2 regions of the Cupriavidus sp. IK-TO18 genome follow, and region 1 is predicted to be linked to the other one. Evidence: predicted binding sites of a transcription regulator. Region 1 holds the regulator's gene; the other holds the start of a gene.
What was found. The regulator sigma-54, encoded in region 1, starts transcription at its own class of promoters, with help from an activator protein. The targets are predictions, from matches to a motif close to TGGCANGNAANCTGCTTT.
Positions count from the first base shown of each region.

Region 1 (4,412 bases):
GCGACCCATGAGAGTTTGAGGTCGGCTGCGTTGTCGTCGAAGATGGACTGGGAGGTGACGCCGGTGAGTTCCATGCGGGTATGACGTGTGGGGCGGTGTGCCAGGCGCTGTGCCTGTCCGGTCTGTGCCGGCCCGTTCAGGTCAATCGGTGAATCAGGGATGCCATTCGGTCAGCAACTGGTGCACGGCTTCGGAAGTGGGCAACGTCGCCAGTCCTTCGCGCATGTCGCGATCCGACAGCAGCTGCGCGATCTCGGACAGGATTTCCAGGTGCTGCTGCGTGGCCTGTTCCGGCACCAGCAGGAAAATCAGCAGCGATACCGGCTTGCCGTCGGGCGATTCGAACGGAATCGGTTCGGCCAGGCGCATGAAGGCGGCCAGCGGCTGCTTGAGCCCCTTGATGCGGCCGTGAGGGATCGCCACGCCGGCGCCAAGTCCGGTGGAGCCCAGTGACTCGCGCGCAAACAGGTTGTCCGTCACGGTGGCGCGCGCCACGCCATGGTTGTTCTCGAAGAGGAGCCCGGCCTGCTCGAACACACGCTTCTTGCTGGTGACGCTGACGTCGAGGGTGATGTTGCCGGGTGGCAGCAATTTGGCCAAACGATTCATGGGCGATGCGCAGGAGTTCAGTTAGCGGGCGGTTCCGCCGTTCCGCCGGGCAGTGTGTGGCTCAGGGGCTGCCGGTCGCCGGCAACGCCGAGGCGTCCGGCCATTATAGAGCAGCAGCCTCCCTGTGATTGTGCAGCGCAGCGCCGCCCGGTTGGCGTCCGCACCTTAACCGGGCGCGGGCAGGATGCGGCCCTGCATGTATGGCGCAGCATACACCCTGCCGCGGCCGTTGCGAACACTCCGTCTCAAACGGGTGACAGGCCCTTTGCGCAGGCGCCACAGCGCCGCAGGCGCAAAAAAGCCGCGCTACGCGCGGCTTGCCTGTTCAGTTTTGATTCAGCGGCCCTCTGCGGGGCCACCGGGCACGCTCATTGCTGCATCTGCGCTGCGGCCATCTGGTACTTGACCGCTTCGCGGTCGTGGCCTTGCACGCGGTCCTTGTAGCGCAGTACCTGACGGTCCAGCTTGTCGACTAGTGCGTCGATCGCTGCATACAGGTCTTCATGATGCGCTTCAACGAAGATGTCCTTGCCCCTGAGATGTAGATTGATTTCCGCATATTGCCGCCTGTCCTTTTCCTTGTGATTGTCGACAGAGAGCAGCACGCTAACGCCAATGACCTGATCGAAATGCCTGACGATTCGCTCCAGCTTCGTTTCCACGTACTCACGCAACGGCGGCGTGATGTCAAGGTGGTGTCCACTGATCTTGAAGTTCATAGCGCTTCTCCTTCTGAAAGAGCCTCACCAGGCAGGCGGTGGGCTCGGCTACAAAGACTTGCGGAGATTCACTGCGGGGATCTTCAGGGCTTCGCGATATTTGGCTACGGTGCGTCGTGCGACAACGAAGCCTTGCTCACCCAGCAGTTCGGCGATGCGACTGTCGGAAAGGGGATTCCTCGGGTCTTCGGCTCCTATCAGTTGCTTGATCAAGGCGCGGATGGCCGTTGATGAAGCCGCGCCACCGGTCTCGGTGGACACGTGGCTGCCGAAGAAGTACTTCAGTTCGAAAGTACCCATCGGCGTTGCCATGTATTTATTGGTCGTCACCCGGGAGATGGTTGACTCGTGTAATCCCAGTGTATCGGCAATCTCCCGCAAAACCAAGGGGCGCATGGCGATTTCGCCGTGCGTGAAAAAGTTCTTTTGACGCTCGACAATGGCCTGCGAGACACGCAGGATCGTGTCGAACCTTTGCTGGATATTCTTGATCAGCCAGCGCGCTTCCTGCAGTTTCTGCTGCAGGCCTGCGGTACCCGACTCGCCCTTGGCGCCGCGCAGGATCTGCGCGTACATGTCATTGATGCGCAGCCGCGGCATCACATCCGGATTGAGCTGCGCGATCCAGCCGCTGCCGCTCTTGCGCACGAACACATCGGGCACGACGAAGTCGGCTTCGGGGCGGCTGTATGCGTGGCCCGGGTAGGGTGCCAGCGAGCGGATCAGTTCATGCGCGGCCTTGAGTGCAGGCTCGTCTACCTGCAGCGCTTTTTTCAGGCGCGTGTAGTCGCGCACGGCCAGCAGCTCGAGGTGGTTATGCACGATGTTCAGCGCCAGCTCGCGCTGCGGATGCTGCAGCCGGCGCAATTGCAGGCCCAGGCACTCGGCCGCGTTGCGCGCGCCGACGCCCGGCGGGTCGAAGCTCTGCAGCAGCGTCAGCATCGCTTGTACTTCCTCGATCTCGAATTCGAGTTCTTCGGGCAGTTCGGCGCAGATCTCTTCGAGCGTCGCGCTCAGGTAGCCGTCGTCGTCGAGCGATTCGATCAGGAAGATGGCCAGGCCCTTGTCGCGCACCGAGATCTTCAGCGGCGTGAGCTGTTCCATCAGGTATTCGCGCAGCGTGGGCTCGGCCTCACGCAGCTGCATCGGCGTCTTCTCGTCTTCGTCGCCTTGCGGGCGGCGCGCGAAATCGTCGAGGCTCCAGTCGCCGCCATAGTCGTCGCCGCTGTTGCTGTCGCCGTAGCTGTCGTCATCGCCCGCGCCCTCGGCGCGCGCCTCGCCGTTGCCTTGCGGTTCGGCCGGTGCCGGCGCGGGCGCGCTCTGCAGGTTGACCGAGCCATCGGCGGCCACGCGCAGCGGGCTTTCGATCCAGTCGTTCTCGCGTTCGAGCAGGGGGTTTTCCGTGAGCGCCTGTTCGACTTCCTGCTGCAATTCCAGCGTCGAAAGCTGCAACAGCCTGATCGACTGCTGCAGTTGCGGCGTCAGTGCCAGGTGCTGGGAGAGGCGGAGCTGTAGCGACGGTTTCATGCGACCTATTTTATGCGCATCTTTCCGTTGTTGGAACGGAAATTGCTATCGATGTCGCGGCTTGATCGACGCCGGCAGTGGGCTGTCCCACATGCAGATGATGGGGGTGAAACCAGGCAGAATCAATGGCCTGCCGCCGCGGGCAGGCCAGTACATCACATGCGGAAGTTTTCGCCCAGGTAGACGCGCCGCACCGATTCGTTGGCGATGATCTCTTCGGGCCGCCCGGCGGCAAGCACGGTGCCTTCGCTGATGATGTACGCGTGGTCGCAGATGCCAAGCGTCTCGCGCACGTTGTGGTCGGTGATCAGCACGCCGATGTTGCGCGCCTTCAGGAAGCTGACGATGCGCTGGATCTCGCCCACTGCGATCGGGTCCACGCCGGCGAACGGTTCATCCAGCAGGATGAAGCGCGGCGACGATGCCAGCGCGCGCGCGATTTCCACGCGGCGGCGTTCGCCGCCCGACAGCGACAGCGCCGGGTTGTTGCGCAGGTGCGCGATCTGCAGGTCGTCGAGCAGCGCGTCGAGCCTGCGGTCGATCTCGGCCCTGGCCAGCGGCTTGCCGTTTTCCACCTGCAGCTCGAGCACGGCGCGGATGTTTTCCTCGACGTTGAGCTTGCGGAAGACCGATGCTTCCTGCGGCAGGTAAGACAGGCCCATGCGCGCGCGTTCGTGGATCGGCAGGCCGCTGATGTGGTCGCCGTCGAGCACGATATCGCCCTCGTCCAGGTTCACCAGCCCCACGATCATGTAGAACGAGGTGGTCTTGCCCGCGCCGTTGGGGCCGAGCAGGCCAACCACTTCGCCGCTCTTCACGTCCAGCGAGACATCCTTGACCACCGTGCGCGAGCCATAGCGCTTCTTCAGGTGGCGCACGACCAGCGTGCTGCCGCCTTCGAGGACGGCCGTGGCTTGGACGGAAGGCTTTTCGGCGATGGTGGCGGTATCGGTCATTGGCAGTCTGGCGTTCAGCGTTTCAGGCGGGGAGGCGGTCCTTGCAAGGCATCGGTCCCCGCGAGGCGTCAGGGTTTGTTGGCGGGCGCGGGCGCCGGCTTCAGGTCCAGCGGCGAGCCGCTGCCCGAACCCTGCGCATTCGGGTTCTGCCGCGGCGACAGCACCGCGCGCACGCGGCCCGACGGATTGGCGGCCGAGGTGTTGTCGCTGCCGCCGGCAGCGGTGTAAAACTCCTTGCGGCTGTCGTAGGTCAGCACCGCGCCGCGGATCTCGTCGAGCATCTTGGCGCCCTGCAGGCGCGCCATGCGCGCGTTGCCGATCAGCTTGGACAGCTCCTGCTTGCCGTCGTATTCGATGCGGTCGCCCCAGCCGTCGATGTATTCGTCGACGCCCTCGCGCTTCTGCCGGATATAGGCCTGCTTGCCAGCCTTGGCGGTGGCCACCGCGAACTGGTAGCCCTCGGGGTCGGTGCGCAGCTCGGCCGCATCCGACTTCAGGATCATCGTGCCCTTGGTCAGCACCACGTTGCCGGTCAGCGTATAGATCTGCTTGACGTCGTCGTAGCTGGCGTTGTCGGCCTCGAGCACCATCGGCTTGTCGC
Region 1 is NZ_JADGMP010000030.1:101,158-105,569, forward strand. It holds gene hprK (HPr(Ser) kinase/phosphatase) at 1-74, opposite strand, end outside; gene ptsN (PTS IIA-like nitrogen regulatory protein PtsN) at 154-609, opposite strand; gene raiA (ribosome-associated translation inhibitor RaiA) at 978-1,328, opposite strand; gene IPF36_RS23095 (RNA polymerase factor sigma-54) at 1,377-2,855, opposite strand; gene lptB (LPS export ABC transporter ATP-binding protein) at 3,011-3,811, opposite strand; gene lptA (lipopolysaccharide transport periplasmic protein LptA) at 3,880-4,412, opposite strand, start outside.

Region 2 (4,412 bases), on a different contig from region 1:
TGAGCATCGACGCCGATACCTGGACATGGGGCTTCAATGCTTCGCTGCCGGCGGAAACTCTCGACGCCATTGAGCCGGGCTCGGACGGCACGCCGGTTGAACTCGAAGCGATGATCAATGGCACCGCGTACCGCGTACTGGCGGAAAAGATCGGCCGTGATCGCACGTTCGGGCGCGCGGCTATCCGAGTGAGCGGCAAGGGCAAGTCCGGGCTCCTGGACGCACCGTATGCGCCCGTCCAGAACTACAACAACTCGTCGGCCGCGCGCACCGCGCAGCAACTGATGAACGACGCGCTGACCGTCAACGGGGCAAGCATCGGCTGGACCGTCAACTGGCAGGCTACTGATTGGCTGGTGCCGGCGGGCGCCTGGTCGCATCAGGGTTCCTACATCTCCGCACTGAACGCGATTGCTGGTGCGGCCGGCGCATACATCCAACCGCACCCGAGCCTGAAGACGCTGAACGTGCTGTCCAGGTACCCGACCGCGCCGTGGAACTGGGGCTCTCAGGTACCCGACTTCGAGCTGCCGGCTGCCGTGACCACGCGCGAGGGAATCGAGTGGCTGGAGCGCCCGCGCTACAACCGCGTGTTCGTGTCGGGTCAGGGGCAGGGCGTGCTCGGCCAGGTTACGCGCACCGGCACTGCTGGCGACAGCGTTGCGCCGATGATCACCGACGCGCTCATCACGCATGCGGACGCAGCTCGGCAGCGCGGGCTGGCCGTGCTCGGCGACACTGGTCGACAAGCTCACCTCTCGCTGCGCCTTCCGGTGCTGGAGGAAACCGGCGTGATCCAGCCGGGCGAGTTCGTTCGGTATGTCGACGGCGGCGTGACGCGCATCGGCATCGTGCGCAGCACCAGCGTCGACGTGAGCAACCCGGAAGTGTGGCAAACCATCGGAGTGGAAACCCATGTCGCTGCTGCGTAATCCCTACCAAGTCCTGCGCGGCCTGCTGCCGGACGCGCCGCTCCAGGTGGGCACGATCGTGTCGATCACGGGCGGTGTGGCATCCATCCAACTGCCCGGCGGTGGCGTGGCGCAGGCCCGCGGCGAAGCGGCTGTCAGCGACCGCGTGTTCTTCCGCGATGGCGTGATCGAGGGTCCGGCGCCAACGCTGTCCATCGTCCTGATCGACGTATAGGCGCAATCCATCCGCAGGCGGCGTTCTGCCGCCCACCATACGGTGTCCACCTGGACAACTTTTCAGGAGGACGTCGATGTTCAGCGCAATCGTTTCATTCCTCGGCGGCTCCGCATTCCGGCTGATTTGGGAACAGATCAGCCAGATGTGGTCCGCCCACCAAGAGCAGAAGCACGAGCTGGAGCGCATGCGACTGCAGGGCGAGCTTGACGCCGCAGCGCACGAGCGCAACCAGGCGGCGATCAAACTGCAGGCCGAGTTGGGCGTGAAGACCATCGCCGTGCAGGCCGAAGCGGATCTCTCACGCCTCGATGCCGCGACGTTCGGCCAGGCTGTCGCCGAATCCATGAAGCCGTCGGGCATTGCACTGGTCGACACCTGGAACGGCATCGTGCGGCCGGCAGCAGCAACCATCGCGCTCATGCTGTGGTGCGTGGCGCTGAACGCGCAGGGCTTCAAGATGACCGAGTGGGACCGCGAACTGGTCGGCGTGATCCTCGGCTTCTTCTTCGCCGTGCGCGTGCTGTCGGCGCGGAGCAAGGTATGACACCCGCCGAGTTTCGCGCGCTGGCGGTCCAGGTCGCTGCGGCGCTGGCCAGGCGCTTCGAGGGGCTGTACCTGTGCCCCTATCTGTGCCCGTCCGGCGTACCGACGATCGGCTACGGGGCGACCAGGTATTTGGACGGTCGCGCGGTGACACTGAAAGACCCGCCCATCACCCGGGTGGTCGCGGAGGTGATGCTGCTCGACCAGGTGCGCACCGTCTATCTGCCGTGGGTACTGAAGCTGTGTCCGGGTATCGACACGCCCGAACGTCTGGCAGCGATTGTCGACTGGACGTTCAACCTCGGGGCCGGCAACCTGAAGGCGAGCACGCTGCGCAAGCGGATCAAAGCGAAGCGATGGGCGGACGTGCCCGCCGAGATGCGGAAGTGGAACCGCGGTGGCGGGCGCGTGCTGCGCGGTCTGGTGCTGCGGCGCGAAGCGGAGGCGGCGCTAATATAGGAGTGGCTAAGTTCTCATTGAAACGTTGCTAAACGAGGTGACAATTTTTGTCACTCATCGCACAGACGGGGTGACAAATTTTGTCACCTCTACGACCGCGCGGGGGTGACAAAATTTGTCACTCACCTCTGTGTTGGCGGCCGCACTGACAAAAATTGTCACTTCACCCCTGCTTTTAACTCATTCTAGGTAGCTGGCACACCTCCTGCTCTATGGTTCCGCAGCAGCAAATTCGCTGCGTAAATCAAAATTCTTGGGGGTCAACTCATGCTGAACAAAGCGCGGATGGGAAAACGGGTACAAAAAGGCTTCACGCTGATCGAACTGATGATCGTGGTCGCGATCATCGGTATCCTGGCGGCTATTGCGATTCCGCAATATCAGGACTACACGATTCGCGCCCGCTTGTCGAAGGTGACAGGGGCGGTCGAGCCGCTGAAGACGGCGGTGGCCGAGTATGTCCAATTCAACGGTGGTGACCCCTCCGCGCTTACGGCCAGCAATTGGACCGGGGCACAAACCGCGGGCGGCCTGGGTCTTACCGCTGCACCGACCGCGACAAATGAAATCGCGTCTTATGCCCTCACGGCCGCGACGGGTGCCATTGTTGTGACGCTTGCCAACACCATCGGTACCTGTGGCAACGGCAAGACGATTACGTTCACGCCGGCTCCCAATGCGGGCAGTAACGTTATGACGTGGACTGTCACGACGAACGCTACTGCAGCACCGTGCACCACGGAAGTCGCCAAGTGGGTTTAATTTGATAGACAGCGCTCCCCGAGAGCGCTGTCGTCTTTTGCCAAGCGAATTTCTCAGGTATCGCTCGGCGCACTTTGTTATTCAAACATGGGGTGTCAGTCATCATGAAAAAAACGCAGATGGGATTCAAGCGGGTACAAAAAGGCTTCACGCTGATCGAACTGATGATCGTGGTCGCGATCATCGGTATCCTGGCGGCTATTGCGATTCCGCAGTATCAGGACTACACGATTCGCGCCCGCTTGGCGAAGGTAACAGTGGCAGTCGAGCCGCTGAAGACGGCGGTGGCCGAGTATGTCCAGTTTAACGGCGGCAACCCGGCGGCGATTACGGCCAGCAATTGGACCGGGGCACAAACCGCGGGCGGCCTGGGTCTTACCGCTGCACCGACCGCGACAAATGAAATCGCGTCTTATGCCCTCACGGCCGCGACGGGTGCCATTGTTGTGACGCTTGCCAACACCATCGGTACCTGTGGCAACGGCAAGACGATTACGTTCACGCCGGCTCCCAATGCGGGCAGTAACGTTATGACGTGGACTGTCACGACCAACGCTACTGCAGCACCGTGCACCACGGAAATCGCCAAGTGGGTTTAATTTGAGGCTCACTTTTGATGGAAGCGCCCCTAAGGGGCGCTTTTTCCATTTTAAGTTCGGCAGCGATGATTCGACGCAATCTCAATGCACGTCGCTCAATATCGCCGTAGGATGTAAGCCTTAGGGCGTAGCGGGTTTGTTAGAGACGCATCGTGTAGATGGCGTCACTTTAATTGTTGGAGAGTAAAGGTTGTCGCTGCCAAGTACATCGGAACTTATCGCCTCACTGGATGAGGAACTGGTGGATCTGCTTTATGAGCGTCTGAAGTTGGCCGCCGATCTGCCGCCTCTGGAGACGCCGGATGAAGTGGCGCGGGAGGTGTTGCGCATGCGCAACCTGGCGGCAATCTATCGCGTGCCGCCGGATCTCGGTGAGACGATGGCGCTTGCGCTAATAGAGGCGCGCAAGCAGTGGAAGGGCGCGTAAACGCAAAAGGCCCGCCATTGCACCACATCACTCTTCGAGGGGTCATGTAGTACGGCGAGCCGCCGACGAATCGGCACGACGATTATTCCGTGCCTCCAGGACCTTCGTCAAGATCAACATCCGCGCCAATGTCGCGCATGCGCGTCAACAAGCGATCCATCTTTACGTCGGCCGCGCTAGCGCGAATTCAGGTGTAGGCGAAGGTAACGCCTTTGACCCAATGCTTGTTTCCGAACTGGTCAATGAGCGCGATGTCTGCGCGGAACGGCTTGGTCTTCACTCTGCAGGGCGGCTGAATCCAGAAGTCGCAGGATACTTCGGAGATATGGCGGACGGGGATGGAAAACCTGCCATACATTACACGGTCGTGTGCTTGGGTGGCCGCCGCCCCTGACACCGTCTTGCGCAGAAGGCGCCCGTGCCGAAGCTGCGCGGCCACGAGCAGCACGTCGTACTGAGAGACGTTCGTCGCG
Region 2 is NZ_JADGMP010000007.1:127,855-132,266, forward strand. It holds gene IPF36_RS05850 (hypothetical protein) at 1-932, shown strand, start outside; gene IPF36_RS05855 (hypothetical protein) at 916-1,146, shown strand; gene IPF36_RS05860 (hypothetical protein) at 1,223-1,693, shown strand; gene IPF36_RS05865 (lysozyme) at 1,690-2,151, shown strand; gene IPF36_RS05870 (pilin) at 2,419-2,913, shown strand; gene IPF36_RS05875 (pilin) at 3,018-3,512, shown strand; gene IPF36_RS05880 (hypothetical protein) at 3,703-3,939, shown strand; gene IPF36_RS05885 (hypothetical protein) at 4,127-4,412, opposite strand, start outside.
Region 2: IPF36_RS05870 (pilin) is a predicted target of sigma-54. The motif match lies at 2,346-2,363, and genes of this name have one in related genera.